DNA from 3 places in the Streptomyces sp. AK08-02 genome. Region 2 is predicted to be linked to each of the others. Evidence: riboswitches for the same ligand, from Rfam matches in the RefSeq annotation. Region 2 holds a riboswitch; each other region holds the start of a gene.
What was found. Region 2 has a riboswitch for thiamine pyrophosphate ahead of PV734_RS25920 (thiamine ABC transporter substrate-binding protein). Riboswitches for the same ligand answer to the same signal wherever they lie in the genome.
Positions count from the first base shown of each region.

Region 1 (9,950 bases), on a different contig from region 2:
GCCGGCGTGTGCTGGTGTGCGTGTGTCTCGTGTTCCATGGGTACCCCCGGTGTCACGTGGTCACGGTTGCCTGCACTCGCCAGCAATATACCCCCCTGGGGTATTCCCGCATTCGCTATCCGTCCCGGAGTTTCTTCAGCCGCTCCACGTCCGCCGCATGCCCCTCCTTCCCGCCGGGCGTCTCGATGATCAGAGGTACGCCCTCGGTCGCGGGGTGCGTCATCAGCGCGCGGAACGGATCCTCGCCGATATGGCCCGCGCCGATGTTCTCGTGCCGGTCCTTGTGCGCGCCGACCACGTCCTTGGAGTCGTTGGCGTGGATCAGCTTCAGCCGCCCCTCGCCGACCGTGTCGACGAGCAGATCGAGGGTCTGGTGCATTCCGGTGGGCCCGGTCAGGTCGTGCCCGGCGGCGAAGATGTGGCAGGTGTCGAGACAGACGCCGAGCTTCGGATGGGCGTCGAGCGCCTCGAAGTACGGCCCGAAGTCCCAGGTGCGCGAGCAGAGGGAGGAGCCCTGCCCGGCGGTCGACTCCAGAAGCAGATACGGGTCGTCGTCATGGGTGAGCTCGTCGAGCAGCGGCAGCAGATGTTCCCGTACCTGTTTGAGCGCCACGGACCGCTCCCGCCCGCCGGTCGCGCTCCCGGTGTGCACCACCACGCCCAGCGCGCCGATCTCCCGCCCGCGTCGCAGCGAGTGCCGCAACGATTCCACGGACCGCTCGACGGTCGCCTCGGTGTGCGAGCCGAAGTTGATCAGATACGGGGCATGGACGTACGCCGGGATCGCGCCCTCGGCGCAGGCCGCCCGGAACTGTTCGTCCTGCCGGGGACTGCCGACGGGTGTCGCCCAGCCGCGCGGGTTGGCGACGAAGACCTGCACGGTCTCGGCCTGGAGGTCACGGGCGTAGGACAGGCCGACGGAGTGGAGACCGCCGGCCACGGGAACATGGCCGCCGACGGGGTTGCGGAGCTGCTTGCTGGTCACCCGTTCAGGGTGTCACGCGACGCTCCGCCTCCCGTCAGCGGATCGTGATGGTGATCTTCGACCCCTTGGGGGCGGTGTCCCCGCCGTCCACGGACTGCTTCTTCACCGTGTCGCCGAAGAGCCCGAGGATCCCGCGGTCCTCGTCGACCGTGAACCCGGCACCCTCCAGGGCCGTCCTCGCGTCGTCGACGCTGTCACCCACGACGTCCGGGACCTCGATCATCTCGGGGCCCTTGGAGACCGTCAGCGTGACCGTGTCGCCCTCGGCCGCCTCGCTGCCGCCCACCGGAGACTGGACGGCGACCTGACCCTTCTCGAACTCGTCCGAGGTGACGGTCCTGGTGGCGACCTCGACCTTGAGCCCCGCCTGCTCCAGCTCGGCCTGGGCGTCGGCGAGGCTCGCGCCGGTCACGTCGGAGACCTCCACCGGGCTGCCCTTGCTGACGACGAGGGCGACCGCGGAACCCGCGCGCCGCTCGGTGCCGGGATCCGGGCTCGTGCTGATCACGGAACCCCGGGGCACCTCCTCGCTGAACTCCCGGGTGACCATGCCCGGCTCCAGACCGTTCCGCTTCAGCAGTGCTCTGGCCTTGTCGAGGCGGAGGCCCGTGACCTGGGGCACGGGCACCGTCTCCGGCCCCATGGAGATGGTCAGCGTCACGGTGTCGTTGACCCGGATGCGCGCATTGACGTCGGGGTCCGTACGGATGACAGCTCCGCGAGCCACCGTGTCGCTGTAGGCCTCCTCCTTGGTGGCCTCGAGCCCGGCTTTCTTCAGCCGCTCCCTCGCCTGTGCCTCAGACTGCGTCAGCACCGCCGGGACATGCGTGAACTGCCCGGAGTTGATGTACCAGACGCCCGCACCCACACCGAGGACCAGCAGTACGGCGGCGACGAGGATGGCGATCGGCGCACGTCGTCTCGGACTCCGCGCGGCCCGCCGGGAGGGCGGGGCGGGCGCCGGGGGAGCGCCGACAGCACCCAGCACACTGGTCCGGTTCAACCGCCGCTCGTCGACCGGGGGTTCGTCCTCGTTGACGGGCAGGGGCCGCGGCACGGACAGCGCGCGCGGGATCACACTCGTCAGGTTCTCCGCGTTGCCGTGCCCCGAGGTGATGGCCTGCGGCGGTACGGCGTCCAACTGGTCGGTGTCGAGCGAGCCGCGCGTCTCCAGGACCTGCGAGAGCAGCGCCACCGCGTCGTACGGGCGGATGTCCGCGTTGCGCGCGGTGGCCGAGGCGACCAGCGCGTCCAGCTCGAAGGCCAGCCCCGGTACGAGGGACGAGGGCGGCGGCACGTCCTCGTGCAGGTGCTTGTAGAGCACCAGCGCGGGGGAGTCGCCGTAGTGCGGCTGGTCGCCGGTCAGCATCTCGTAGAGGACGATGCCGCAGGCGTACACGTCGACCCGGGGATCGGTGGTGCCGCTCTCGATCTGCTCGGGCGCGAGGTAGGAGACGGTGCCGAGGACGGAGCCCGTCGTGTTGGTGACCGTGTCCACGGCCCGCACGAGCCCGAAGTCGGCGACCTTGACCCGACCGTCGTCCCCTATCAGCACGTTCTCGGGCTTCATGTCGCGGTGCACGAACCCGGCCCGGTGCGCGGCACCGAGGGCGGCGAGCACGGGCTCCAGGATGTCGAGCGCGGCCCTCGGCTGGAGCGCTCCGCGCTCGCGCAGCACGTCACGCAGGGTGCAGCCGGCGATGTACTCCATGGCCAGATAGACGTACGACCCGTCCGCGCCCTGGTCGAAGACCTGTACGACGTTGGGGTGCGCGAGCCGGGCCACGGACTTCGCTTCACGGATGAACCGTTCGACGAAGGACACGTCGGCGGCGAGTGTCGGATGCATCACCTTGAGTGCGAGCACACGGTCGAGGCGGGTGTCCACGGCCCGGTAGACCGTGGCCATCCCACCGACCGCGATCCGCGCGTCGACGCGATAGCGGCTGTCGAGCACCTGCCCGACGAGAGGGTCCTGAAGGGTCGTGTCCACGCAGGTGAGTGTACGAGCCGCCGCTGACAAGGCCGTAGTTTCGGCCAGGAACGCACAGGAAAGCAGCGGGACTGAAGCCGACCTGTGACGCGGATCGCACGGGAAGGCCGCCGATGGCGCGGAGCCCCCACAGGAGAACTGGACCTGTGAACGGGCTCGAAGCGGGTGGCGCACGGGTGGGAGATCAAACGGGAGGGGAGCGCCGGGTGTCTAGAAAGCAGGTCGCTCGGGATCCAACGCCGCCAGCCCGGCAACAGGCGACGACGCCGTGGCAAAGTGACGCCGGGGAATCCGACCCGCCCGGTAGGCCAACCTCCCCGCCGAAACCCCGTACCGCATCCCCTCCGCCATCAACACCGGCTCCCGCGCCCGGGTCACGGCGGACGCCAGCATCACCCCCGCACACCCCAACTCCATGGCCAACGCCACATCCGACGCGGTCCCGGCCCCGGCGTCCAGAATCACCGGCACACGCGCGTGCTCCACGATCAGCTGGAAGTTGTGCGGGTTGCGGATCCCCAGCCCCGACCCGATGGGCGACCCCAGCGGCATGACCGCGGCGCACCCCACGTCCTCCAGCTTCCGTGCCAGTACCGGGTCGTCGTTCGTGTACGGCAACACCGTGAAGCCGTCCTCCACCAGCACCTCCGCCGCGTCCAGCAGTTCGACCGGATCCGGCAGCAGCGTCCGCTCGTCGGCGATGACCTCCAGTTTCACCACGTCCGTACCGAGCGCCTCCCGGGCCAGCCGAGCCGTCAGCACGGCCTCGCCGGCGGTGAAGCATCCCGCGGTGTTGGGCAGCACCTGGATGCCGAGGCGCTCCAGCACCGACAGCACCGACCCGTGCACCGACGGGTCGACGCGCCGCATCGCGACCGTCGTCAGCTCCGTGCCGGAGGCCACCAGCGCCCGCTCCAGCACGTCGAGGCTGGGCGCACCCCCCGTACCCATGATCAGCCGGGACGTGAAGGTCGTACCACCGAGGACGAAGGGATCGTCGGCCATGGCTCAGCCTCCCTGGACGGCGGTGAGGACTTCGACGCGGTCCCCCTCGGAGAGGGGGGTCGCCGACCACCGCGCGCGCGGGACGACGGTTTCGTTGAGCGCGGCGGCCACCCCGGAGGGCGCCGGGGTCAGGGTCCGCACCAGAGCGTCGAGGGCGGTGTCGGGGGAGACCTCGCGCCGTAGGCCGTTCACCAGGATGTTCATACGAGCTGCTCCATGCGTACGGTGTCGAACCGGCGGGGCGTGAAGGCCCGGGCCTCGTCGGGCAGTTCACCGGTGGCCAGGACGGTGGCCATGGCGTCTCCCGTGACCGGCGTCAGCAGCACGCCGTTCCGGTAGTGGCCCGTGGCCACCAGAAGTCCCTCCAGCGCGGTCGGGCCGAGCAGTGGCGCGTTGTCCGGGGAGCAGGGGCGCAGTCCGGCCCGCGTCTCCGTCAGGGGCAGCTCGGTGATCCCGGGGACGAGTTCATGGGCGTCGCGCAACAGCTCGTACACGCCGCCCGCCGTGACGGTCGTGTCCCAGCCCAGCTCCTCGCTCGTCGCCCCGACGACCAGCTCCCCGTTCTCACGCGGCACCAGATAGACCTGGCTCCCGCGCACCACGGCCCGGACGGTCCGGCTCAGGAACGGCGCGTACCGCTCCGGCACGGTCACCCGGACCACCTGCCCCTTCACGGGCCGTACGGGCGGCAGAACGGCCTCCGGAACCCCCGCGAGGCGTCCGCTGAGGCTGCCTCCGGCCAGCACGATCGATCCGGCGGCCAGTTCGTCGCCGGCGGAGTCGGTGACCGCGGCGGCCCGTCCCCGCCGTACGTCGAGCCGTTCGGCCCACGTCCGGCGCAGCACCACGCCGGTCCGCTCGCAGACGTCCACCAGCGCCGCGGCCAGCCGCCGCGGGTCGATCTGGTGGTCGCCGTCCACCCGGAGACCCCCTCGCACGCCCGGCGCGAGCATCGGCTCCAGGCGTCGGCACTCACGCCCCGAGAGCCACTCCGACTCCAGGCCCGACCGCTGCTGCAGGGCGTGCAGTTCGCGCAGTTCGGCGCGGTCGTCGGCGTCGAGCGCGACGGCGAGTGTGCCGCAACGGCGGTAGCCGAGGTCGCGGCCGGTCAGCTCGGTGAGCTCGGCCACGAAGTCCGGATAGCGGCGGGCCGACTCCAGGTTCAGCCCCAGCAGGGTCTGCTCGCCGTGGTGCAGTTCCGTGACTGCGGCCAGCATGCCGGCCGCCACCTGTGCGGCCCCACCGCCCGGCACGGGATCCACGACGGTCGTGGCGAGCCCGCGCTGAGCGGCCCGCCAGGCCGTCACCAGCCCGATGATCCCGCCGCCGACGACAACGACGTCCGAGGTGTGCGTACGCGACATGGGCGTCCAGCCCCTCCCTTCGCCGGCATGACCCGGATCAGGTTCGTACGGTCGGAGGCCGCCCAGCCTCCCTCTCAGCCCGGTGCGTCCGGGCTCCCGCGAGTGCTTACGCTGATCAGCCTAGCCCGCAGAGCAACTCACATGTAAGGGAGCCTCCGACCATGCCCCGCTCGCTCGACGGTCTCGTCCTCGCCCCGGTCACGGACCAGGCGCCGGGTCAGGTGGGTACGCGCACCCGGTTCACCTACCACGAGCGGGACGGTGAGATCTGGGCCGAGTACACGGGCGGAGATGTCGTACGCGGCCGTCTCGTGGGTACGCGGGAGGGTGACCGTCTCGACTTCCGGTACGTGCAGCTGAAGCACGACGGGACGACCTCCTCCGGCCACTGTGTCTCCGAGGTGACCGAACTGCCCGACGGGCGGGTGCGGTTGGCGGAGACCTGGGAGTGGGAGTCGCAGCCGGGCAGCGGGACGAGCGTGGTGGAACAGGTCGAACGAGCCGAGGACGCGGGTGTGCAGTAGGTCACTTCCCGCGCCCCCTGACTGACAATTTGTCAGTTGTCTATGGTGATCGAGTGAGTGAGCAGACGCAGGCACAGGGCACAGAAGGCGGGTCGCGGCCCCGACATGTGGTCGTCGTGGGCGCGGGCATGGCCGGGGTGCAGACCGCGGTCGCGCTGCGGGAGCAGGGGTTCACCGGCACCGTCACACTCCTCGGCGCCGAACCCCATCAACCGTACGACCGGCCGCCGTTGTCCAAGGCCGTCCTGCTCGGCAAGGCGGAGGGCTCCGCCTTCGACGTCGACTTCGAGGCCCTCGACATCGAACTGCTGCTCGGGCGCGAGGTGCTGGGCGTCCGCGCCGGCGAACACGAACTGGACACCGCGGAGGGACCGGTCCCGTACGACGTCCTGGTGCTCGCGACCGGCGCCGAACCGATCCGGCTGCCGGGCACCGAGGGCGTACCCGGTGTACATCTGCTGCGTACCCTCGACGACGCCGAGCGGCTGCGGCCCGTCCTCGCGCGCCAGCACGACATCGTGGTCGTCGGGGCCGGCTGGATCGGCGCCGAGTTCGCCACCGCCGCGCGCGAGGCGGGCTGCGCCGTCACCGTCGTCGAGGCCGCCGACCGGCCGCTCGCGGGCGCCCTGCCCGCCGAGGTGGCCGCGCCGATGGCCGCCTGGTACGCCGACAGCGGCGCCTCGTTGCGCACCCACGCGCGCGTGGCACGCGTCGAGCCCGGCGCGGTGGTGCTCGACGACGGCTCTCGGCTGCCCGCGGGCGCCGTCGTCGTCGGCATCGGCGCCCGCCCGGCCACCGCCTGGCTCGTCGGCTCGGGAATCGCCCTGGGCGACCACCGGGAGGTCGTCGCCGACGACCACCTGCGCACCTCCGTGGCGGACGTCTACGCGGTCGGCGACTGCGCATCCTTCCCTTCGGGAAGGTATGGCCGGCGCCTTCTGGTCCACCACTGGGACAACGCCCTCCAGGGACCCCGAACCGTCGCCGCGAACATCATCGGGGAGTCCCCGGCGGCCTACGACCCGGTCCCGTACTTCTGGTCGGAGCAGTTCGGCCGTTTCGTCCAGTACGTCGGCCACCACCAGTCCGCCGACACCACCCTGTGGCGTGGTGACCCGTCCGGCCCCGCCTGGACGGTCTGCTGGCTGCGGGAGGGCCGCCTGGTCGCCCTGCTGGCCGTGGGCCGCCCCCGGGACCTGGCCCAGGGGCGCCGGCTGGTCGAGGCGGGTTCCCTGATGGACGCCGAGGCGCTGACCGACCCGTCCAGGCCGCTGAAGGCGGCCACGGCGTAGTCCGACGGGGCTCGACACGGCCTCGGCGCCACCGTAACGGCCCAGGTCGCAGGGGCCCCGCTTCCGACTGTCAGTGCGGGATGGCAGGCTTGTCCCGTGACCGAGATTGACGCAAAGACCGATGCTCTCGTCCCTGCCTGGCTCACGCTGCCCGACATCGCGGAAATCCTCGACATCGAGGTGACGCGCGTCCGGCAGCTGGTCAAGGATGGCCAAGTGATCGCCGTACGCCGTGGTGAGAACCGTGCGCTGCACGTGCCCGCCGCATTTATCGACGGGGTCGAGCAGAAGGTCGTCAAGGGCCTCACCGGCACCCTGACGCTCCTGCGGGACGACGGCTTCTCCGACGAGGAGATGCTGGAGTGGCTCTTCACTCCCGACCCGAGCCTGCCCGGCACCCCCGCGCAGGCCCTCAGTGAGAATCGCGGCACGGAGGTGAAGCGCCGCGCCCAGGCGCTCGCCGTCTGAGCCGACCAGCCGTTCGGTGTGCGGACGGTTGTCCGCACACCGCCACACCACGCAGGGGCGCGCCCGGGAGAACACCCCGTGGGCGCGCCCACGGGGGGACACACGTATGCCCGAGACGACCGACACCGTGCCCGGGGCGACCGCCGACACCCGCACCGCCCGTGCCCGGCTCGCCGACGCCAGGGTGTACCTCTGCACGGACGCCCGCAGACGGCAGGGCGATCTCGCCGAGTTCCTGGACGCCGTGCTGGCCGGTGGTGTCGACATCGTGCAGCTGCGTGACAAGGGCATGGAGGCGGCCGAGGAACTGGACCACCTCCATGTCTTCGCCGACGCCTGTGCCCGGCACGGCAGACTCCTCGCGGTCAACGACCGCGCCGATGTCGCCCACGCGGCCCGCGCGGACGTCCTGCACCTGGGCCAGGGCGACCTGCCCGTCCCGGCGGCCCGCGCGATCCTCGGCCCCGACGTGCTCGTCGGCCGTTCCACGCACGCCGAGTCCGAGGCGGCGGCAGCCGCCGTCCAGGAGGGCGTCGACTACTTCTGCACGGGCCCCTGCTGGCCGACCCCCACCAAGCCGGGCCGCCACGCGCCCGGCCTCGACCTGGTCCGGTACACGGCAGGGCTCGCCACCGAGCGCCCCTGGTTCGCCATCGGCGGTGTCGACCTGGGCAACCTGGACGAGGTGCTCGCGGCGGGCGCCCGCCGGGTCGTCGTCGTACGGGCGATAACCGAGGCCGACGACCCGGGCGCGGCGGCGGCGGAGTTCGCCGAGCGGCTGCGATCCCGGTAGTCGGACGGCGGGAGGCCGCCGAGGCCCGGCTGTCCGAGGCGTGGACAACAAGTCGACATTCCAGGGCAAATTTCCGCCATCCGGTTGGGAGACCGCCACCCCCTGGCTAACCTGCGGGTATGGCCCTCGGAACCGCGTCCACCCGAACCGACCACGCGCGCACTGTGCGTGACATGCTCGCGACCGGCAAAACCACGTACTCCTTCGAGTTCTCGGCGCCGAAGACCCCCAAGGGCGAGCGGAACCTGTGGAACGCGCTCAGAAGGGTCGAGGCGGTCGCGCCGGACTTCGTGTCCGTGACGTACGGCGCCGGCGGGTCGACGCGCGCGGGCACGGTCAAGGAGACCCAGCAGATCGTCTCCGACACGACCCTCACCCCGGTCGCCCACCTCACCGCGGTCAACCACTCCATCGCCGAACTGCGCAACATCATCGGCCAGTACGCCGACGCGGGCATCCGTAACATCCTGGCCGTCCGCGGCGACCCGCCCGGCGATCCGATGGCCGAGTGGGTACCGCACCCGAGCGGGCTGACGTACGCCGCCGAACTCGTGCGTCTCATCAAGGAGTCGGGCGACTTCTGCGTAGGCGTCGCGGCCTTCCCCGAGACCCACCCGCGCTCGCCGGACCGGGACACGGATGTCACGCACTTCGTCGACAAGTGCCGGGCCGGCGCGGACTACGCGATCACGCAGATGTTCTTCCACCCGGAGTCGTATCTGCGGCTGCGTGACGCGGTCGCGGCGGCGGGCTGCCCCACCCCGGTCATCCCCGAGGTCATGCCCGTGACCAGCGTGCGGATGCTGGAACGACTGCCGCAGCTCAGCAACGCGGCCATCCCGTCTACCCTGAAAGAGCGGATCCTCACAGCCAAAGACGACGCGGCGGCTGTACGCTCCATTGGCATCGAGTTCGCCACGGAGTTCTGCGCGCGACTGCTGGCCGAGGGAATCCCCGGACTGCACTTCATCACGCTGAACAACTCCACGGCCTCGCTGGAAATCTACGAGAACCTGGGTCTGCACCACCCACAGCGGGCCTAGACCGGCCGCACGGGCGTACGACACACTGCGTAGCGGCCACTGGGAGAGGGGCGTACATGGGCTGGACGGTCCTCTACATCGCGTTCGGCATTGTCGCGTTGTGGCTACTCGGAGAAGTTCTGCTCCAGTACAAGGCGAGGCTGCGCTGGCGGTTGCTGGCCTTCGCCGGGTTCCTCGGTGTGGTTTTCGGCGTGCTCATCCCGTCGGTGGTGGTCATCGGCCTGGGCGCCGCCGCCTTCGCGGTCGGGCAGACCTACGTCACCCTGTCGTTCCGCAGCGGCTTCTCGGCCGGCTGGGCCGTCGCGGGCCGCCCGGGCTTCCTCTCGCGGTTCGGCAAGGGCCGCGGCGACGGAGAGTACAAGGACCCGACCCTGGAGGTCTCCGACCTGGAGGCGTCCGAGGCCGCGTACGCGGCGGGCAACGGCGCCGGCGCGGGCTTCGGCGACAACTCCGCCGACGGCGCGGGCCACGACGCGTTCGACA
Region 1 covers NZ_JARAZV010000017.1:210,092-220,041, reverse strand. Annotated here, with positions in the region: gene PV734_RS33350 (DUF4396 domain-containing protein) at 1-38, opposite strand, end outside; gene PV734_RS33345 (deoxyribonuclease IV) at 116-985, opposite strand; gene pknB (Stk1 family PASTA domain-containing Ser/Thr kinase) at 1,020-2,978, opposite strand; gene PV734_RS33335 (thiazole synthase) at 3,189-3,983, opposite strand; gene thiS (sulfur carrier protein ThiS) at 3,987-4,187, opposite strand; gene thiO (glycine oxidase ThiO) at 4,184-5,347, opposite strand; TPP riboswitch at 5,345-5,457, opposite strand; gene PV734_RS33320 (hypothetical protein) at 5,509-5,871, shown strand; gene PV734_RS33315 (FAD-dependent oxidoreductase) at 5,925-7,163, shown strand; gene PV734_RS33310 (Rv2175c family DNA-binding protein) at 7,260-7,631, shown strand; gene thiE (thiamine phosphate synthase) at 7,738-8,424, shown strand; gene metF (methylenetetrahydrofolate reductase [NAD(P)H]) at 8,544-9,467, shown strand; gene PV734_RS33295 (hypothetical protein) at 9,524-9,950, shown strand, end outside.
Region 1: it holds a riboswitch for thiamine pyrophosphate, as region 2 does, so the genes downstream of both, thiO (glycine oxidase ThiO) here and PV734_RS25920 (thiamine ABC transporter substrate-binding protein) in region 2, are expected to answer to the same signal.

Region 2 (9,950 bases):
CTACATCATCGACCTGCTCCAGTCGCTGTCGTACATCGACCGCGCCTACGAGTTCGTCAAGGAGACCGTCGCCCACGGTGGCACGGTCATGTTCGTCGGCACGAAGAAGCAGGCGCAGGAGGCGATCGCCGAGCAGGCGACCCGCGTCGGCATGCCCTACGTGAACCAGCGCTGGCTGGGCGGCATGCTCACCAACTTCTCGACCGTCTACAAGCGTCTGCAGCGCCTCAAGGAACTTGAGCAGATCGACTTCGAGGACGTCGCGGCGTCGGGTCTCACCAAGAAGGAGCTTCTCGTGCTCTCGCGCGAGAAGGCCAAGCTGGAGAAGACCCTCGGTGGTATCCGCGAGATGTCCAAGGTGCCCAGCGCCGTCTGGATCGTGGACACCAAGAAGGAGCACATCGCGGTCGGTGAGGCCCGGAAGCTCAACATCCCGGTCGTCGCGATCCTCGACACCAACTGCGACCCCGACGAGGTCGACTACAAGATCCCGGGCAACGACGACGCGATCCGCTCCGTCACCCTGCTCACCCGCGTGATCGCCGACGCTGTCGCCGAGGGCCTCATGTCCCGCTCCGGCGTCAACACCGGTGACAAGGGCGAGAAGGCCGTCGCCGAACCCCTCGCCGAGTGGGAGCGCGACCTCCTCGAGGGCGAGAAGAAGGCCGACGACGCCGAGGCGCCCGCCGCTGAGGCCGCTGCTGCCGAAGCCCCCGCCGAGGCTCCGGCTGAGGCCGCTGCCGAGGTCGCCGCTGAGGCCCCCGTCGAGGCGCCCGCTGCCGAGGCTCCGGCCGAGGCTGCCGAGCAGGCCTGACCCTCACCCCTTTCGGGTTGTCGACGGCGGGGGCACCTCCATGGGGCCCCCGCCGTTCGATCCGCAGATCTTTCAGACTTCGAGAGAGACTCCGAGAATCATGGCGAACTACACCGCCGCCGACGTCAAGAAGCTCCGTGAGCTCACCGGCGCCGGCATGATGGACTGTAAGAAGGCGCTGGACGAGGCCGAGGGCGATGTCGACAAGGCCGTAGAGGCCCTGCGTATCAAGGGCCAGAAGGGCGTCGCCAAGCGCGAGGGCCGTTCCGCGGAGAACGGCGCGGTCGTCTCGATCATCGCCGACGACAACACCTCCGGTGTCCTCGTCGAGCTGAAGTGCGAGACGGACTTCGTCGCCAAGGGCGAGAAGTTCCAGGCTGCCGCGAACGCGCTCGCCGAGCACGTCGCCAAGACCTCCCCGGCCGACCTTGAGGCGCTGCTCGCCTCCGAGATCGAGTCCGGCAAGACGGTCCAGGCGTACGTCGACGAGGCCAACGCCAACCTGGGCGAGAAGATCGTCCTGGACCGCTTCGCGCAGTACGCCGACGGTTTCGTGCTGGCGTACATGCACCGCACGATGCCCGACCTGCCCCCGCAGATCGGTGTCCTCGTCGAGCTGGACAAGCCCAACGCCGAGGTCGCCAAGGGTATCGCCCAGCACATCGCCGCCTTCGCGCCGAAGTACCTCTCCAAGGAGGACGTGCCGGCCGAGGTCGTCGAGACCGAGCGCCGTGTCGCCGAGGAGACCACGCGCGCCGAGGGCAAGCCCGAGGCCGCGCTGCCGAAGATCGTCGAGGGGCGTATCAACGGCTTCTTCAAGGACGCCACGCTGCTGGGCCAGCCGTACGCGCTGGACAACAAGAAGTCCGTCCAGAAGGTCCTGGACGAGGCCGGTGTCACCCTGAAGCGCTTCACGCGCATCAAGGTCGGCATCTGAGTCCGTACCGCGATCGACGCGCGGCCCGCGTAGGCATACCTATAGGGTCGATGACAGTCGCGCGCGTACGCCGCCGTGCACGCGCGCGTGGCGGACGACAGCAGATCTGACGAGGAGGCCATTGCCGAGCATGGGATGCGACGACACCCCACCGGCAATGGCCTCCTTCGTATGTGTGACACGTGAAGAGGCGAGATCTCGATGACCACCAAGGCCCAGAAGAGCGACGACGGCAAAGTGCGTGGACGGTTCATGCTGAAGTTGTCCGGAGAGGCCTTCTCCGGTGGCGGTGGCCTGGGCGTCGACCCCGACGTGGTGCACAAGATCGCCCGCGAGATCGCGGCCGTCGTGCGCGACGGCTCCCAGATCGCCGTCGTCATCGGCGGCGGCAACTTCTTTCGCGGTGCGGAACTCCAGCAGCGCGGCATGGACCGGGCGCGCTCGGACTACATGGGCATGCTCGGCACCGTCATGAACTGCCTCGCTCTCCAGGACTTCCTGGAGAAGGAGGGCATCGACAGCCGGGTCCAGACCGCCATCACCATGGGCCAGGTCGCCGAGCCGTACATTCCGCTGCGCGCCGTACGACACCTGGAGAAGGGCCGTGTGGTCATCTTCGGTGCCGGTATGGGCATGCCGTACTTCTCCACCGACACGACCGCCGCACAGCGAGCCCTGGAGATCGACGCCGAGGCTCTGCTGATGGGCAAGAACGGCGTGGACGGGGTCTACGACTCCGACCCGAAGGCCAATCCCGAGGCCGTCAAGTTCGACTCGCTCGGCTACGGCGAGGTCATCACCCGGGACCTCAAGGTCGCCGACATGACCGCGATCACGCTGTGCCGTGACAACAAGCTCCCGATCCTGGTCTTCGAGCTTCTGGCCGAGGGCAATATCGCCCGGGCCGTCAAGGGTGAGAAGATCGGCACACTCGTCGGTGAACAGGGCAGTCGGGACTGACCGGGTATCAGCCCTGCCCGGGGACGGACCCTGAGCAGGGGATGGACAATGTCCTGCCGGTCGGGAACCGTGCAGGAAGAAGACGCGACGCAGCCGGCCGCCGACCTGACCGAGACCAGCGGCCGGGCCTACTCAAGACACGCAGGAGCAAGTGGTGATCGAAGAGACCCTCCTCGAGGCCGAGGAGAAGATGGAGAAGGCCGTCGTGGTCGCCAAGGAGGACTTCGCCGCGATCCGCACCGGCCGTGCGCACCCGGCGATGTTCAACAAGATCGTGGCCGACTACTACGGCGCGTTGACGCCGATCAACCAGCTGGCCTCTTTCTCCGTACCCGAACCGCGGATGGCCGTGGTGACCCCGTTCGACAAGACCGCGATGCGCAACATCGAACAGGCGATCCGCGACTCCGACCTCGGCGTCAACCCGAGCAACGACGGAAACATCATCCGCGTGGTGTTCCCCGAGCTCACCCAGGAGCGCCGCAAGGACTACATCAAGGTGGCCCGGACCAAGGCCGAGGACTCCAAGATCTCGATCCGGTCCATCCGCCGCAAGGCCAAGGACACCATCGACAAGTTCGTCAAGGACGGCGAGGTCGGCGAGGACGAGGGCCGTCGCGCGGAGAAGGAGCTCGACGACACCACCGCGAAGTACGTCGCGCAGGTGGACGAGCTCCTCAAGCACAAGGAAGCGGAGCTTCTCGAAGTCTGATGAACGACTCTTCCTGGGGGGCGCCGCCCCACGCCGGGTACTGGGGGCCGTCCGACGGAGGGCCTGTCCAGGGGGCTGCCCCGGCGGGTCCCGCGTACGATGCGCAGCACGCGCAGCAGACTCGGCCCATGCCCATCGTGCCCGACGTACCCGCACATGGCGGAGACCAGGATGACGACCGGGGGGCCGCTCGGCCGGGCGGCCCCTTGTTCCGCGACGAGATGCCGCAGGCGCAGCCCTACGGGGCGGCGCCGCAGAAGCCGGATTCCATGCCCACGCCCGACGACGCCCAGCAGCCCGCCCCCGTCCCGCAGAAGAAGAGCGCGGGCCGGGACCTCGGCGCGGCCATAGGTGTCGGCGTCGGGCTCGGTGTGGTGATCATCGCGTCGCTGTTCGTCGTCAAGGCCGCGTTCGTCGGCGTGATCGCGGTCGCCGTCGTGGTCGGTCTGTGGGAACTGACGTCCCGGCTCCAGGAGCGCAAGGGCATCAGGGCACCCCTGGTGCCGCTCGCGCTCGGCGGGGCCGCGATGGTCGTCGCCGGTTACGTCCGGGGTCCCGAGGGCGCGTGGGTCGCGATGGCGCTCACCGCGCTCGCGGTCCTGGTCTGGCGTATGACGGAACCTCCCGAGGGCTACCTCAAGGACGTCACGGCGGGCGTCTTCGCGGCTTTCTACGTCCCGTTCCTGGCGACGTTCGTCGCGATGATGCTCACCGCCGACGACGGCGCACAGCGCGTCATGACGTTCCTGCTCCTCACGGTCGTCAGCGACACCGGTGCGTACGCGATCGGCTGGCGATTCGGCAAGCACAAGCTCGCCCCGCGCATCAGCCCCGGCAAGACCCGGGAGGGTCTGTTCGGCGCTGTCGCGTTCGCGATGGTGGCGGGCGCACTGTTGATGGAGTACGCCATCGACGACGGCACCTGGTGGCAGGGACTGTTGCTCGGTCTCGCGGTCGCGGTGAGCGCCACACTCGGCGACCTCGGCGAGTCCATGATCAAGCGGGACCTGGGCATCAAGGACATGGGCACGCTGTTGCCCGGGCACGGCGGCATCATGGACCGGCTGGACTCGCTGCTTCCCACCGCTCCTGTGGTGTGGTTGCTGTTCGTCGCCTTCGTGGGCTGAGGGCGGCCGGAATGTTCCAGTACAGTCCGGATCTCCTGTGAAGAACCCACGTCGGCCCGAAACCACCCCTTTCGAACCTAAGATCGACTTCAGTGCGGTCGATCCGTCCGGAAGGGGTGGCGTGCATGTGGGGGCGTAGTCGGGCCAGACGCCAGCGGCAGGTCGAGGGGCTGGCCGCTGTCGCCGGCCCCGTCGAGGCGGCCGACGCCGCTCAGCAGGCCCTGCTGGAGCTCCGCCGTACGTTGCGGGGGGAGCTGACACGGATCGAGGCGTTGCTCGACAAGGGCGACGGCCTTCCCTCGGACACGATCCGCGAGCAGACGCTCGGGGCGGTAGGTGTCTTCGCCGACCTGGACGGCGTCCTGCGGCACTACGACGAGATCCGTACCGGGACCGTCGCGGCGGCCGAGAACGGTGTCGAGGCGGCCGGACCCTGGCTGGCGGCGCTCGGGGAACACACCAGGTCAATGACCGAGTTGGGAGAGACGTTCGCCGGATTCGGCGAGTCCTTCGCGTATCTCCGCGAACGCACCGAACGGCTGCGCACCGACCTGGCCCCCCTGCGCGAGGGTGTTCACGCGGCCCTGCGCGCCGCCCAGGGCGAGCTCACCGCTGCCGAGGGCGCCGACGGCTGGCCCGGCTGGCAGGCGGGCCTCACCGCCCTGGGTGACCGGCTGACCGAACTGGACGCAGGCCGTGTCACCCCGACGGCCCGGCAGAAGGTCAGCGACCGCTATCGCGAACTGGAGCGAGAGGTGGAGCAGCTCCGGGGGGCGATGGCCGCAGCGCCTCGGTGAGGCTGCGGAAACCCCGCTGAGCTGGTCTTTGTGCCCTTTCATGGACGTTGTCCACAGGGCGGCGAGGGGGTGTCCGGATGTCTGCGACACTGGTATGGCCATGCCTAAGCCCGGAGAACTCACATTCATCGCCCCGCGCGGAGCCCAGAAGCCGCCGCGGCATCTTGCCGATCTCACGCCTGCCGAGCGTAAAGAGGCCGTTGCCGCGATCGGTGAGAAGCCGTTTCGTGCCAAGCAGCTCTCGCAGCACTACTTCGCGCGGTTCGCGCACGACCCGGCCGAGTGGACGGACATCCCGGCCGCCTCGCGCGGCAAGCTCCAGGAGGCGTTGCTTCCGGAGCTGATGACGGTCGTCCGTCATCTGTCGACCGACCAGGACACCACCCGCAAGACGCTGTGGCGGATGTTCGACGGGACGCTCGTCGAGTCGGTGCTGATGCGGTACCCGGACCGGGTGACCATGTGCATCAGCTCGCAGGCCGGGTGCGGGATGAACTGCCCGTTCTGCGCGACCGGACAGGCCGGGCTGGACCGGAACCTGTCCACCGCCGAGATCGTGCACCAGATCGTGGACGGGATGCGTGCGCTGCGGGACGGGGAGATCCCCGGTGGCCCCGCGCGGCTCTCCAACATCGTCTTCATGGGCATGGGCGAGCCTCTCGCCAACTACAAGCGCGTCGTCGGCGCCATCCGCGCGCTGACCGACCCCGCGCCGGACGGCATGGGGCTGTCGCAGCGTGGGATCACCGTCTCGACCGTGGGGCTGGTACCGGCCATCAACCGGTTCTCCGACGAGGGCTTCAAGTGCCGGCTCGCCATCTCCCTGCACGCGCCCGACGACGAGCTGCGCGACACGCTCGTGCCCGTCAACACGCGCTGGAAGGTGCGGGAGGTTCTCGACGCCGGGTGGGAGTACGCGGCCAAGTCGGGGCGGCGGCTGTCCATCGAGTACGCGATGATCCGGGACATCAACGACCAGGCCTGGCGTGGTGACCGGCTCGGGCGGCTGCTCAGGGGCAAGCCCGTGCACGTCAACCTGATTCCGCTGAACCCGACTCCGGGGTCCAAGTGGACCGCCTCGCGGCCCGAGGACGAGAAGGCGTTCGTCGAGGCGATCGCCGCTCATGGCGTGCCCGTCACCGTTCGGGACACCCGGGGGCAGGAGATCGACGGGGCGTGCGGGCAGCTGGCGGCCACCGAGCGGTAGGCTTACGCCGTACCTACATATCTTCATATTCCGACAGGGGAGCGCCACAGCGCTGAGAGTGCGGGACAGCCCGCAGACCCTCTGAACCTCGCCCAGGTCATTCTGGGTAGGAAGTTCGGTCATCACTCAAGCTGTTGCGCCCTGCCCGGAACCCGTCATGGGGTCCGGGCAGGGCCGCGTCTCTTCCTGGTCATCCCAGGAGGAAAAATCCGGTGAGCATCACCAAGCAGGTCACGGCCCTTGCCGTCGGGCTCGGGCTCGGGCTCGTCACGCTGTCCGCGTGCGGGTCCGGGGACGGCGGCAGCGGTTCGGCGGCGGACTCCAAGACCGTCACCCTCGTCAGCCATGACTCGTGGGCCGTCTCGAAGGGTGTCCTCGCCGCCTTCGAGAAGCAGTCCGGGTACACCGTCAAGGTCCTCAAGGACGGCGACGCCGGCCAGGCCGTCAACAAGGCGATCCTGACCAAGGACAACCCGCAGGGCGATGTCTTCTTCGGCGTCGACAACACCCTGCTCTCCCGCGCGCTCGACAACGGGCTGTTCCAGTCGTACGAGGTGAAGGACGCCGACGCGATCCTGCCCGCGTACCGGACCGACGCGGACAAGCACCGGGTCACGCCGATCGACACCGGCGACATCTGCGTCAACTACGACAAGGCCTGGTTCAGCGAACACAAGCTGACCCCGCCCCAGTCCTTCGACGATCTGGTCAAGCCCGCCTACAAGGACCTCCTCGTCACCGAGAACGCCTCCACCTCCTCGCCCGGCCTCGGCTTTCTGCTCGGCAGCGCCGCCAGGTACGGGGACGACGGCTGGGCCGGCTACTGGACGAAGCTCAAGGCCAACGGCGTGAAGGTCGTCGACGGCTGGGAGCAGGCGTACAACGAGGAGTTCTCCGGGTCGGCCGGCGGCAAGAAGGCCAAGGGGGACCGGCCGCTCGTCGTCTCGTACGCCTCCTCGCCGCCCGCCGAGGTGATCTTCGCCGACCCGAAGCCGACCACCGCGCCGACCGGCGTCGCGACCGGCACCTGCTTCCGGCAGATCGAGTACGCCGGGCTGCTCAGCAACGCCGGGAACAGCGCGGGCGGCAAGGCGCTGCTCGACTTCCTGGTCGGCAGGACCTTCCAGGAGGACATGCCGCTCAACATGTTCGTGTATCCCGTACGGGAGGGCGCCAAGGTGCCCGCCGAGTTCACCGAGTTCGGGCCGCAGGCCAAGGACCCCGAGACGATGGACCCCGCGAAGATCGCCGAACACCGTGACCAGTGGGTCAAGTCGTGGACCTCGCTCGTACTGAAGTAGCGGAAGTAGCGGAAGTAGCGGAAGTAGCGGAAGTGGCGCCGGCGGTCGCGCGTCGGCGGGGCGCCGCTCTGCGGGGTGCCCTGCTGGTGCTGCCCGTCGTCTTCTTCGCGCTCTTCTTCGCCTATCCCGTCGCCGCGATCGTCGCGCGGGGCCTGCACGTCGACGGGGTCTGGCGGCTGGGGCAGGTGGGGGAGGTGCTGGGGGACTCCGGGATCCGGCATGTCCTCTGGTTCACCGTCTGGCAGGCGCTCGCGTCCACCGCGCTCACGCTGCTGGTCGCGCTCCCCGGCGCGTATGTCTTCGCACGCTTCGATTTCAGGGGCAAGCAGATTCTGCGGGCCGTGGTGACCGTGCCGTTCGTGCTGCCGACCGTCGTGGTCGGTACCGCCTTCCTGGCGCTGGTCGGGCGCGGCGGGCTGCTCGACGAGTTGTGGGGCGTACGGCTGGACACCACGGTGTGGGCGATCCTGCTCGCGCACGTCTTCTTCAACTACGCCGTCGTCGTGCGGACCGTCGGCGGGCTCTGGGCGCAGCTCGACCCGCGCCAGGAGGAGGCCGCGCGGGTGCTCGGCGCCTCACGGTTCGCGGCCTGGCGGCAGGTCACCCTGCCAGCCCTCGCGCCTGCCGTGGCCGCCGCCGCGCTCATGGTCTTCCTCTTCACCTTCACCTCCTTCGGGGTGGTGCAGATCCTCGGCGGCCCCACCTTCGCCACCCTCGAAGTGGAGATCTACCGGCAGACCTCGGAGATCTTCGACCTCGGTACGGCCGCCGTACTGACCATCGTCCAGTTCCTGGCGGTGGGCGCGGTTCTCGCCGTGCACGCCCGGACGGTACGGCGGCGGGAGAGCGTACTGCGGCTCGTGGCGCCGGAGACGACCGCCCGCCGACCGCGCGGCCGGGGCCAGTGGGCGCTGCTAGGCGGGGTGCTGGCGAGTATCGCTGTCCTGCTGGTGCTGCCGCTGGCCGTGCTTGTGCAGCGGTCGTTCGACACGCCCGGTGGTACGGGCCTCGGCTACTACCGGGCGCTCACCCACGACGACTCCGGCATCTTCCTCGTAGCGCCGATCGCCGCCATCGGGAACTCGCTCCAGTACGCCCTCGCCGCCACCGGAATCGCCGTCGCCGTCGGGTCGCTGGCGGCCGTGGCGCTGACCCGGCGCGATGCCGGGCGGCTCGTACGGGGGTTCGACGCGCTGTTGATGCTGCCGCTCGGAGTGTCGGCGGTGACCGTCGGATTCGGGTTCCTCATCGCGCTCGACGAGCCGCCGCTCGATCTGCGCGGCAGCTGGATCCTCGTACCGCTCGCGCAGGCGCTGGTCGGGGTGCCGTTCGTGGTGCGGACCATGCTGCCGGTGCTGCGTGCCGTGGACGGGCGGCTCAGGGAGGCGGCGGCCGTGCTCGGGGCATCGCCCTGGCGGGTCTGGCGCGAGGTCGATCTGCCGATCGTGCGGCGGGCGCTGCTGGTCGCGGCCGGGTTCGCGTTCGCCGTGTCGCTGGGCGAGTTCGGGGCGACCGTGTTCATCGCCCGGCCCGACAACCCGACCCTGCCGGTCGCCGTGGCCCGTCTGCTGGGTCGGCCCGGGGACCTCAACTACGGCCAGGCGATGGCCCTTTCGACGATCTTGATGATGGTGTGCGCGGTGGCCCTGCTCGTCCTGGAGCGGCTGCGGACCGACCGGACGGGAGAGTTCTGACCATGCTCAGTCTCGACGGAGCGACCGTACGGTTCGGGGCTCGGGCCGTGCTCGACGGCGTCGCCCTCGATGTCGACGAGCACGAGATCGTGTGCGTGCTCGGGCCCAGCGGCAGCGGAAAGTCGACGTTGCTGCGGGCGGTCGCCGGACTCCAACCCCTGGACGCGGGGCGGGTGTCGCTCGACGGCCGGGATCTCGCCGGGGTGCCCGCGCACAGGCGGGAGGTGGGCCTGATGTTCCAGGATCACCAGCTGTTCCCGCAGCGGGACGTCGGCGGCAACGTCGCCTTCGGGCTGCGCATGCACCACGTACCCAAGGGGCAACAAGGGGAGCGGGTGCGGGAGTTGCTGGACATGGTCGGGCTGCCGGGGGCCGCCGGACGGGCCGTCGCCGCGCTCTCC
Region 2 covers NZ_JARAZV010000012.1:257,174-267,123, forward strand. Annotated here, with positions in the region: gene rpsB (30S ribosomal protein S2) at 1-814, shown strand, start outside; gene tsf (translation elongation factor Ts) at 915-1,751, shown strand; gene pyrH (UMP kinase) at 1,953-2,711, shown strand; gene frr (ribosome recycling factor) at 2,866-3,423, shown strand; gene PV734_RS25905 (phosphatidate cytidylyltransferase) at 3,423-4,550, shown strand; gene PV734_RS25910 (hypothetical protein) at 4,676-5,347, shown strand; gene rlmN (23S rRNA (adenine(2503)-C(2))-methyltransferase RlmN) at 5,448-6,554, shown strand; TPP riboswitch at 6,580-6,685, shown strand; gene PV734_RS25920 (thiamine ABC transporter substrate-binding protein) at 6,767-7,855, shown strand; gene PV734_RS25925 (ABC transporter permease) at 7,831-9,549, shown strand; gene PV734_RS25930 (ABC transporter ATP-binding protein) at 9,552-9,950, shown strand, end outside.

Region 3 (9,950 bases), on a different contig from region 2:
GCGGTTCGGTGACACCCCCGTCAACTCCGGCGCGGGCACGGCCACCTTCCAGGCGGCCTGGTTGCTGAACGGCGGCCAGAAGACCGACATGGACCGGCTTCAGGACCACCACCTCCAGTGGATGGCCCGCCTCGACGCGATCGAGGAGGTCGACGGGCACTTGCTCGTGCACTCCGACACCACCGCCTACCTCGACTACGGCGACTCGATCGAGGCCGTCAACGACACCGTCCGCGAGACGATCACTCGCAACGACGCGGACGAGGTGTGGGATCTGTTCCGCAAGTTCACCAAGCGCTTCTCCTTCCGCGACGAGGGCGGTGTGGAGGCCGTACGCTCCCTCCTCGACACGTACGGCGGAGCCCGCATCGTGCACGGCCACAGCCCCATCCCCTATCTGGTGGGCGATGTGGGCACCGAGGACGACGGTGAGGACAACTCCGGTCCGAACATCGAACATCCGCACGTCTACGCCGAGGGACTCGCCATCGCGATGGACGGCGGCGTGACCATGGCCGGAAAACTGCTGGTCCAGGAGCTTCCGCTGGATCTCTGACGGTTATTCGGGCGTTCTCGGGGCAGTCGTCCCGCGACTACGAACCGCAGTGGACGGGGGACAGTCACACGGTAATTTCTTCAAACCCCCTGTCATGGCGCGCCGTCACCGCTCTACCATCGGCTTATCCGTAGCAGGCTCCCCTCCGTTTCTGCCCGACGGCTCGTCAGCATGCCGAGCCCCAAGCCCTACGGAGCATCGGGGGATGCACATGAACAGCGTTCCGCAGCACCTGCTGAACGAGGACCGCCAGGAATACGAGCGGATCCTCGATGAGGCGCTGCGCTCCGCCCCGGACCGCCAGGAACTGGCCGCCGTCGGTCAGCGTCTGAACCCCGAACAACTGCGCACGATGGCGCTCAACGCCACGGCGCTCATCACGGTCGCCGCGGCGACCGAGTACCAGCACTACGTGAAGGTCCGCGACGAACTGCGCCACCCGGCGCCGTCCACCCCGTCCTCCGTCCACGAATCCGGCTCGAACGGGCCGGGTACGGGCGCGGTGGGGTTCGTCGCCGGCATGGGTGAGGCGGTCGCCGAGCCCGCCGGAGCGGGCGCTGTCGCCGTCGTAGCGGTCCTGGCTCCCGTCCTCGCCGGCACGGCGGCGGCGATCTTCCTGCTGGTGGGTTACATCCTCAAGATGCTCGATCCCGAGCCGGCGTTCGCCCAGACCATGCTCACCACCGGATGGGTGTTCGGCGCGGTGACCGCGGCAGCGATACTCGTCGCCGCGGTCGGCCTCCTCCTCACCGCCCTGCGCAACAGCCCGGAGGCGGAGGAGGACGGGGCATACGGCGAACTGACCGGGGAGGTCGCACTGGCCAGGGACGCCTGGCGCGAGGCCCTGCTGGAGCGAGGCATCCTGCCTTTCCTCCGCGACGCCCTCGCCGACCCCGGTACGGCGGCCATGAACCGCAAACCGGCCCCGCAACCCACCATCAGCCGCATGCCCCAGCTCGGCTACAACCGACCCGGCTTCAGCAGCCCCGAGGGCGACTCGGCGACGGGCCACCGCCCCAGCTTCTCCAGCCCGGACTTCTCCAGCCCGGACTTCGGGGGCCCGGAGCACCCGCCGGAGTGACCGGCCGGTCCGGACGCGGGACGCGCGACTCAGGTACTCAGGTGGAGCGGGCGGCTGTCGGAGCCGCCTGACCACCTGGGCCTCCGTCCGCCGGGTGATGAGAGCCAACGGTCTCGGGGTCCGGTCCGGGTATTCGTGGGGGACATCCCGGATGGCAACCACCGGTCGACGTCGGCAGCATTACAGACCATGACTTCTCTCTCCCGACGTTCCCTCATGGGTGGTTGTGCAGCCGGTGCCACGCTGGCTGTCATCGGAAGCGCCGGTGCACGCGCGTCGGCCGGGACCACGACTTCCGGCCGAGTGGCCGACGGGGTCCGCCTTGCGACTTCGGACACCAGTGCCCTACAAGCTGCGATCAGCGATCTGTCCCACCCGCCGGCCACCTCCGCGCAACTGCAGGTCGGAGGCCAGGGAACACACTGGTACGGCACAGCAGGAGTGTCAGACCTCCTGAGCGGCCGTGCCCCGTACAGGGACGAACGGTTCCGAGCAGGCAGCGTCACCAAGGCGTTCGTGGCGACTGTCGTACTGCAGCTGTGGGCGCGGCACCGGGTGGATCTCGATGCTCCGATCGGCAGGTACCTTCCGGATCTTCTTCCCTCCTCGTCCGCACGCATCACCGTGACGCAGTTGCTGAACCACACGAGCGGGCTGCCCGACCATCTAGGACTGCCGGACGTGAGTACCCCGGCAGCCGTCCTGCAGCACCGGGGCGACCGATGGACCCCCCAGGAACTGGTGCGGACCGTGACCCACAGCCCGCCCAAGTTCCCTCCGGGCACCAAGCAGGAGTACCGCGGCATCAACTACGTGCTGCTCGCCCTGCTCATCGAGGAGCTCACCGGCCGGCACTACGGCGAGGCGATCAGGTCCCGCATCCTGCGTCCTCTGGGCCTGACACGGACACTGTTGCCCGGTGACGACCCACACCTGCACAGCCCGCATGTTCACGGCTACCTGCGTATGACCGACGAGTCGCTCCAGGACGTCACGACGTACGAGCAGTCGAGCTCCTGGGGCGAGGGAGAACTGGTCTCGTCCGTCGACGACCTCTTCCGCTTCCAGGAAGCCCTGTTCTCCGGCGTGTTACTGCCGCCTGAGGCCATGAGCCACCTCTTCGCTCTACCACCGGAGTCCGTTCACATGATGGATGGCAGTCCGGCCCGCTACAGCATGGGACTGCAGACGGCCACGGTGAACGGCGTGACGTTCTGGGGCAAGACCGGTGACACGTACGGGTACCGCACCCGTATGTTCGCCACCCGTGATCTACGGCTCCGCTTCGTGTTGTCGTACACCCCGACGCCTCTGGCGGCGAGCGAGGACATGATCAACCGGGTCGTCACCCTGCTCACCACCTGAGCGTCCTTAGCTGTTGACGGACTCCTTCGACTTCTGGAGCGTGCCTTCGGCAACCTCCTCGGCCGTCGCACCGGCAGCCGCTGTACCACCGAACCGCTCGTGACGCTTCGGCTGATCCTCGTCGGGAACAACCTCAGCCCTGAGACGGACCGGCAGAACCGGACCGAATGATGCCGGCCTGGCGAGCGGCAGCGATCCAGGTCGGGAACTCGGACAGGAGCCGGTCGTACAGTTCCTGGTCGGGGACTGTGCTGATGTCGTCCACAGCAAAGAATCCGACGTTGTCGACGCGACGGCCGGACAGGGTGTCGAAGCGTTCCAGCACTCCGTAGTTGGACCGTCCCAGCCCCACGAACTGCCAGAAGATCGGTTCCTCGACAGCCTCCCGCAGCTCTCGCTCGATCACGGCGTTGCGGTAGACGCCCCCATCGGAGAAGAACAGCACCAGGGTGCCGACAGCAGCAGGGTTTTCCCTGACATAGCCACGAACTTGGGCGATCGCCTTCTGCTCTTCGTTCTGGATGCCGACCGTCCGCATGTCGACCTGACCGGGTTCCAGTCCTTTGCCGGGCTTCTTACCGCGTCGGAAGAGGCTGATCTGTCCCACCCGAACGTGCAGTCGCAGCCATTCGGGTAGGTCGGCGAGTCGCAGATCCGGGAGACGCGCTGCATTCGAGGCGAACGTCCATGCCTGCATGTCACCGTCATCGTCCAGCTGTGCGGCGACCGCTGCCATGCGCTCCACCACATCGGCGACGACGCCCTTGGAGTAGAGGAAGGACATGGATCCGGAGGCGTCCAGGACCAGGATCACGCGCGCGGTGACCCCGGCTGCGCCAAGCTTTCTGAGACTGACCGCGACCTGTTCCTTGCGCAGAGACAGACGCTTGCGCATATCGACGGGCAACTGTTCTTCGCCGTCACCTAGGCGCGGGCCGACAGGTTGCCGGGCCGGGACGGGCGATGCGGAAACCGGAGTCGTCGGGAACGCGGACGCATCCGGGGACGCGTCATCAACGGTGATACCGAAGTCGGTGGCCAGCCCAGCGAGCCCTGAGGCATAGCCCTGACCAACCGCGCGGAACTTCCACTGCCCCGCCCTCAGATACAGCTCGCCACCGATGAACGCGGTTTCCGTCCCGGCCTCCATGGGAAACCGTGCGATCTCGGTCCCGCTCCCCGCATCAAGAAGCCTCAAGGTCAGCCCAGGCACCTGCCCGAACGTTCCACCATCGGCAGAAGCGCACAGCGCGACTCTCTCGACAACGGGGTCAAGCAGGTGCAGGTGCACCTCGACCGTGTCGGTCAGGACACCACCGGCACGCTTCTTCCCCAGGTGGGTGACAGCGCTCGACGCATGCTGCGGCTGGTTGTAGAAGACGAAGTCACCGTCGTCGCGAACTCGTCCGGTACCAGTGAGCAGCAAGGCCGAGGCGTCAACATCGGGTACGCCAGACTCCTGGCGCCAACCGAACTCGACGCGTACAGCGGCAGAATCGACGGGAAGGTTCGCGCCCTTGCTCAGTACTCTCGCTGTCATGTGGGCAGTCTGCCCGCCGAGCCGGCGGGAGGGCAGCCCCGCCGCGGTCCCGAAGGGTGCGATGCCCCGAAGCGCCGGGGCATCGCACCTCGCTTCTCAGTCCGCGAGCGGCAGGTACACCCGGTTGCCGCTGGCAGCGAACTCCTTCGACTTCTGGAGCATCCCCTCAGCGACCTCCTCGGCCGTCGCGCCCGCGGCCGCCGTACCGCCGAACCGCTCTGTGATGCTTTGGCTGATCTTCATCGAGCAGAATTTCGGCCCGCACATGGAGCAGAAGTGGGCCGTCTTGGCCGGCTCGGCCGGCAGGGTCTCGTCGTGGAACTCACGTGCCGTGTCCGGGTCGAGGGCCAGGTTGAACTGGTCCTCCCACCGGAACTCGAAACGGGCGTCGGAGAGTGCGTCGTCCCATTCCTGCGCGCCTGGGTGCCCCTTGGCGAGGTCGGCCGCGTGGGCGGCGATCTTGTAAGTGATGACGCCGGTTTTCACGTCGTCACGGTTCGGCAGACCCAAGTGCTCCTTGGGTGTGACGTAGCAGAGCATGGCCGTGCCCCACCAGGCGATCATCGCGGCACCGATGCCGGAAGTGATGTGGTCGTACGCCGGCGCGACGTCCGTCGTCAGCGGACCGAGCGTATAGAACGGAGCTTCATCACAGATCTCCTGCTGTAGGTCGATGTTCTCCTTGATCTTGTGCATCGGAACATGTCCCGGGCCTTCGATCATCGTCTGCACATGGAAACGCTTCGCGATCGTGTTGAGTTCCCCGAGCGTCCGCAACTCCGCGAACTGTGCCTGGTCGTTGGCGTCCGAGATCGACCCGGGGCGCAGGCCGTCGCCGAGCGAGTACGTGACGTCGTACGCGGCGAGGATCTCGCACAGTTCTTCGAAGTTCTCGTACAGGAACGACTCCTTGTGGTGCGCCAGGCACCAGGCCGCCATGATCGATCCACCGCGCGAGACGATGCCGGTCTTGCGGTTCGCGGTGAGCGGTACGTACGCCAGGCGGACGCCCGCGTGCACCGTCATGTAGTCCACGCCCTGCTCGGCCTGTTCGACGACCGTGTCCTTGTAGATCTCCCAGGTCAGTTCCTCGGCCCTGCCGTCCACCTTCTCCAACGCCTGATACAGCGGCACCGTGCCGATGGGAACGGGGGAGTTGCGCAGCACCCATTCGCGGGTGGTGTGGATATTGCGGCCGGTGGACAGGTCCATGACCGTGTCGGCGCCCCAGCGGGTCGCCCAGGTCATCTTCTCGACCTCTTCCTCGATGGAGGAAGTGACCGCCGAGTTGCCGATGTTGGCGTTGACCTTCACCAGGAACCGCTTGCCGATGATCATCGGCTCGATCTCCGGGTGGTTGACGTTCGCGGGCAGTACCGCACGTCCGGCGGCGATCTCCTCGCGGACCACCTCGGGATCGAGGTTCTCCCGGAGCGCCACGAACTCCATCTCGGGCGTGACCTCGCCGCGGCGGGCGTACGCGAGTTGCGTCACCGCCTGGCCGTTCCGGCTCCGGCGTGGCTGCCGGGGCCTTCCCGGGAACACTGCGTCGAGGTTCCGGAGGCCGCCGCGCGGCGAGGTGTGCTTGATCCCGTCGTCCTCGGGGCGGACGGGGCGGCCCGCGTACTCCTCGGTGTCGCCGCGGGCGATGATCCAGTTGTCGCGCAGCGGTGCCAGCCCCCTGCGGACATCCGTGTCGACCTGCGGATCGGTGTACGGGCCCGACGTGTCGTACAGAGTGACCGACTTCCCGTTGGTGAGGTGCACCTGACGGACCGGCACCCGCAGGTCGGGGCGCGAGCCACCGACATACCCCTTGTGCCAGCCGACGGACTTCCCGGCCTCCTGGGACTGTTCGCCCTGAATGGGCTGATCGTCCTGGTCGGAGGCAGGCGTGCGTGTGTCCTTGATGGTCATGAGACCTACTCCCTACGCCGGCATTACCCGGTAACAGGTTCAGCGGTCGACGCAGCGGATTCCGTCTGCCGATGTTTCATGTGAAACATCACTCGTTCCACATGTTCCACGTGAAACATCGCTAAAACGGAGGTCAGCGCCCTCTCAGCCCGGTGCTCCGAGCTCCCGCGTGTGCAAAGGTGCCTCCACGCTAGCGTCAATTTGGGCGAGGTGAACAGAGGGCCCCTGCCGTTCTTGCGATGATCGGGCGGTGACCACGACGCAAGGACCCCCGTACCCGCCCTCCGAGCCGGCGCGCGGAAGCGGTGCCGGCCACGGCTCCGGGCCCGGCAGCGGCAACGGCGGCCCCGGCCAGGAGCGCGGGCCGCTGTCCGGCAACGGCCCCGGCGGCCTCGGTGGCGTGTCGGGACCCGCAGCAGGAACAGGCGGAGCGGCCGGAGGGGATCAGAGTCCCGGGTACGGTCCCGGTCGCAGGATCGATCGCGGCTACAGGCCCGGAGCGGGGCCGGCCCGAGGCAGCCGTCCTGGACCGGGTGCCCCGGACCACGGGTTCGGCGCCGAGGGGCCCGGCACCGGCCAGTTCGGCCCGCTTCCCGTGTCCGGTGGCAGACGAGGTCCCGGCCCCGGAGCAGGTGACGGGCGCGAGCACGGTCACGGAGCCGGCCCGGGACAGGACACCGGCCACGGGCATCAAGGGCACGGGAACGGACCCGGCGACGGGCACGGTGGCGGGCCTGGCCGAGGTTCTGGCGGTGGGCACGGCCCCGGACCCGGTGGCGGGGGACATGGGGACGGGCCGGGTGACGTCCACGGTCCCGATGACAACGGCGGTCACTCGCACGGCCACAGTCACAGCCATGGGCCGGCCGCCCCTGTCTCCGTCCACCTGCGGAAGATCATCGGGGCGATTCTGATCCCCTTCGCCGCGGCGGTCGTGGTCGGGCTCGTGGTGCTGTGGCCCGGGGGCGCCCCGGCGCACGAGCGCACGGGCGTCGGTTTCGACCGGCAGACCCAGGAAGCCACCGTCACCAAGGTCGTCTCAGTGGACTGCAAGTCCGTCAACGCCTCGGGGGAGACCCCGACCGGTGACACGTCCACCGCCGAGGGCTCCTCGGCACAGCAACAGGCGACCGGCGACTGCAAGAAGGCGACGATCCGGGTCGACACCGGTGACGACAAAGGCCGTACGTTCACGGAGATCGTGCAGCCGGACCAGTCACGGCAGTTGCACCAGGACGAGAAGGTCGTGGTCGCGTACGAGCCCTCGGCGCCGAAGGACCTGCAGTACTCGGTCGCCGATGTGAACCGCAGGTTCCCCATGGCACTGCTGGCCGGCATCTTCGCGCTCGCCGTCGTGATCGTCGGACGCCTGCGCGGTGTGATGGCTCTGGTAGCCCTGGCCGTCAGCTTCATGGTCCTGACCTTCTTCATCCTTCCGGCGGTCCTCCAGGGCTCGAATCCGCTGCTCGTGGCGGTGATCGGCGCCAGCGCCATCATGCTGATCGCGCTCTACATGTGTCACGGCCTCTCGGCCCGTACGTCTGTGGCGGTGCTCGGCACCCTCATCTCGCTGGTGCTGATCGGCGTCCTCGGCTCCCTGTTCATCGGCTGGGCCGCGCTGACCGGCAACACTGACGACAACACGGGCCTGATCCATGGCCTGTATCCGTCCATCGACATGAGCGGCCTGCTGCTCGCGGGCGTCATCATCGGTTCGCTCGGTGTCCTCGACGATGTGACGGTGACGCAGACATCGGCGGTCTGGGAACTCCACGAGGCAAACCCGACGATGGGATGGCGCGGGCTGTACCGCGCCGGCATCCGTATCGGCCGCGACCACATCGCGTCCGTCGTCAACACCCTCGTCCTCGCCTACGCGGGCGCCGCGCTGCCGCTGCTGCTGCTCTTCTCGATCGCGCAGAGCAGCGTCGGGGCCGTCGCCAACAGCGAACTCGTCGCGGAGGAGATCGTGCGGACCCTGGTGGGCTCGATCGGCCTGGTGGCGTCCGTGCCGGTGACCACGCTCCTGGCCGCCCTGATGGTCTCGGCCGACCGCCCGGGCATGGCACCGCTGACCGCGGGAGCGCCGGCTGGGGCCGGACCTGGTACGGGGGCCACCGCAGTCGGAGCGGGGGCGGCGCCCCAGGCGGTCGCGGCCCGCGCGGGGAAGGGCCGTCGCCGCAAGCACTGACGGACGCCGAGCCCCCTTTGGGGGCTGCGTCCGCGCCGAACGCCGAAGGACGGCTGCGCCCGAAGAGACGCCACCGGCAAGCTTCTCCTCGCGTCAGGAGAAGCGTTACGGCACCGCCGGGGCCCGTCGTGAACCCGCTCAGCCCGCGCTCTGCTCCTCCGCCAGAATGCGGTCCAGCGCCTCGTCGAGGTGGGTGTCGAAGTCGGCGAGGGAACGCTCCTGCCCCAGTGGCACGAGCTTGTCCGTGCGGTCGAGGAAGGCCACCAGCGGCGCCGCCCCGGAGCGGAACAGCGCCTGGTCGCCGCCGACCTGAAGCCGGATCAGCACCTCCCCGAGGACGTCGGTGTCGGCGGGCGCGATCCGCACATCTCCGTCCCCGCACGGCCGCCCCACGCCGTCGATCAGCAGTTCGCGCCCGAAGGCCCAGGTCACAGGGGCGTCGCCAGGCAAATGGAACGTCAGCCGGACGGCATAGGGATCACAGGTCTCGTAGCGCAGCTCCACCGGAATGCGGAAGGAGAGCTCCTCCGAGACAAGAAAGCTCATCATGACTTCTGCCTGCACCGACTCGCGCATCGCCTAACCCCGTCAGTTGCCGTGGACTGGCCTGTAATCATCGCTCTGATACTGCTCGAATCTTGCTGAAAGTACACGATGAATCACAAGGAGTGAGTTTTCAGATACTGATAGAGATCGCGAAGGACCCGACGAGTCTTCCGACCTCTGTCTGCAACTGCTGCGCCGCTTCTAGCAGTCGACCCGCCTGATGGGAAGGAAGAGAAATGGCCAAAGTGGCGGCGGTCGCCCCGATGGTGATCGGAATCGCCGCACAGACAGTCCCCAGTGCGTACTCCTGCCGCTCCACGACGAGTTCCATCCGCCGCATCCGGTCGAGGCGGCGCAGCAGCGTGTGGCTGTCGGGCACCGTGTAGGGGGTGACCGCCTGTACGGGGTGGCGGTCGAGATGGTCCCGGCGGTCCTGCTCGTCCAACTGCGAGAGCAGGCACTGTCCGACGGCGTGCGCGTGCCCGGTCTCACGGAAGTCGGCCCACTCCTCGACCGCCGGGTTGGCGGAGGTGTCGGAGACGCACATGACCTCGATGTCGCCGTCGCGGTACACGGCGTAGTACACCGGTACGCCGATGGTGTCGCGCCAGTGCGCGAGGGCGTCCACGACTGCGCTGCGACGTTTCTGCCTCGCACCGCTGCTGCCGAGCCGCTCGGCCGACTCTCCGAGGAAGAACAGCCCTTTGTCTCGCCGCAGATAGCCCTCGAACACGAGGGTCCGCAGCAGGTGGTA
Region 3 covers NZ_JARAZV010000005.1:137,198-147,147, reverse strand. Annotated here, with positions in the region: gene PV734_RS11615 (metallophosphoesterase) at 1-556, shown strand, start outside; gene PV734_RS11610 (hypothetical protein) at 762-1,637, shown strand; gene PV734_RS11605 (serine hydrolase domain-containing protein) at 1,941-3,002, shown strand; gene PV734_RS11600 (VWA domain-containing protein) at 3,136-4,542, opposite strand; gene thiC (phosphomethylpyrimidine synthase ThiC) at 4,639-6,459, opposite strand; TPP riboswitch at 6,452-6,638, opposite strand; gene PV734_RS11590 (YibE/F family protein) at 7,055-8,650, shown strand; gene PV734_RS11585 (SsgA family sporulation/cell division regulator) at 8,789-9,226, opposite strand; gene PV734_RS11580 (IclR family transcriptional regulator) at 9,327-9,950, opposite strand, start outside.
Region 3: it holds a riboswitch for thiamine pyrophosphate, as region 2 does, so the genes downstream of both, thiC (phosphomethylpyrimidine synthase ThiC) here and PV734_RS25920 (thiamine ABC transporter substrate-binding protein) in region 2, are expected to answer to the same signal.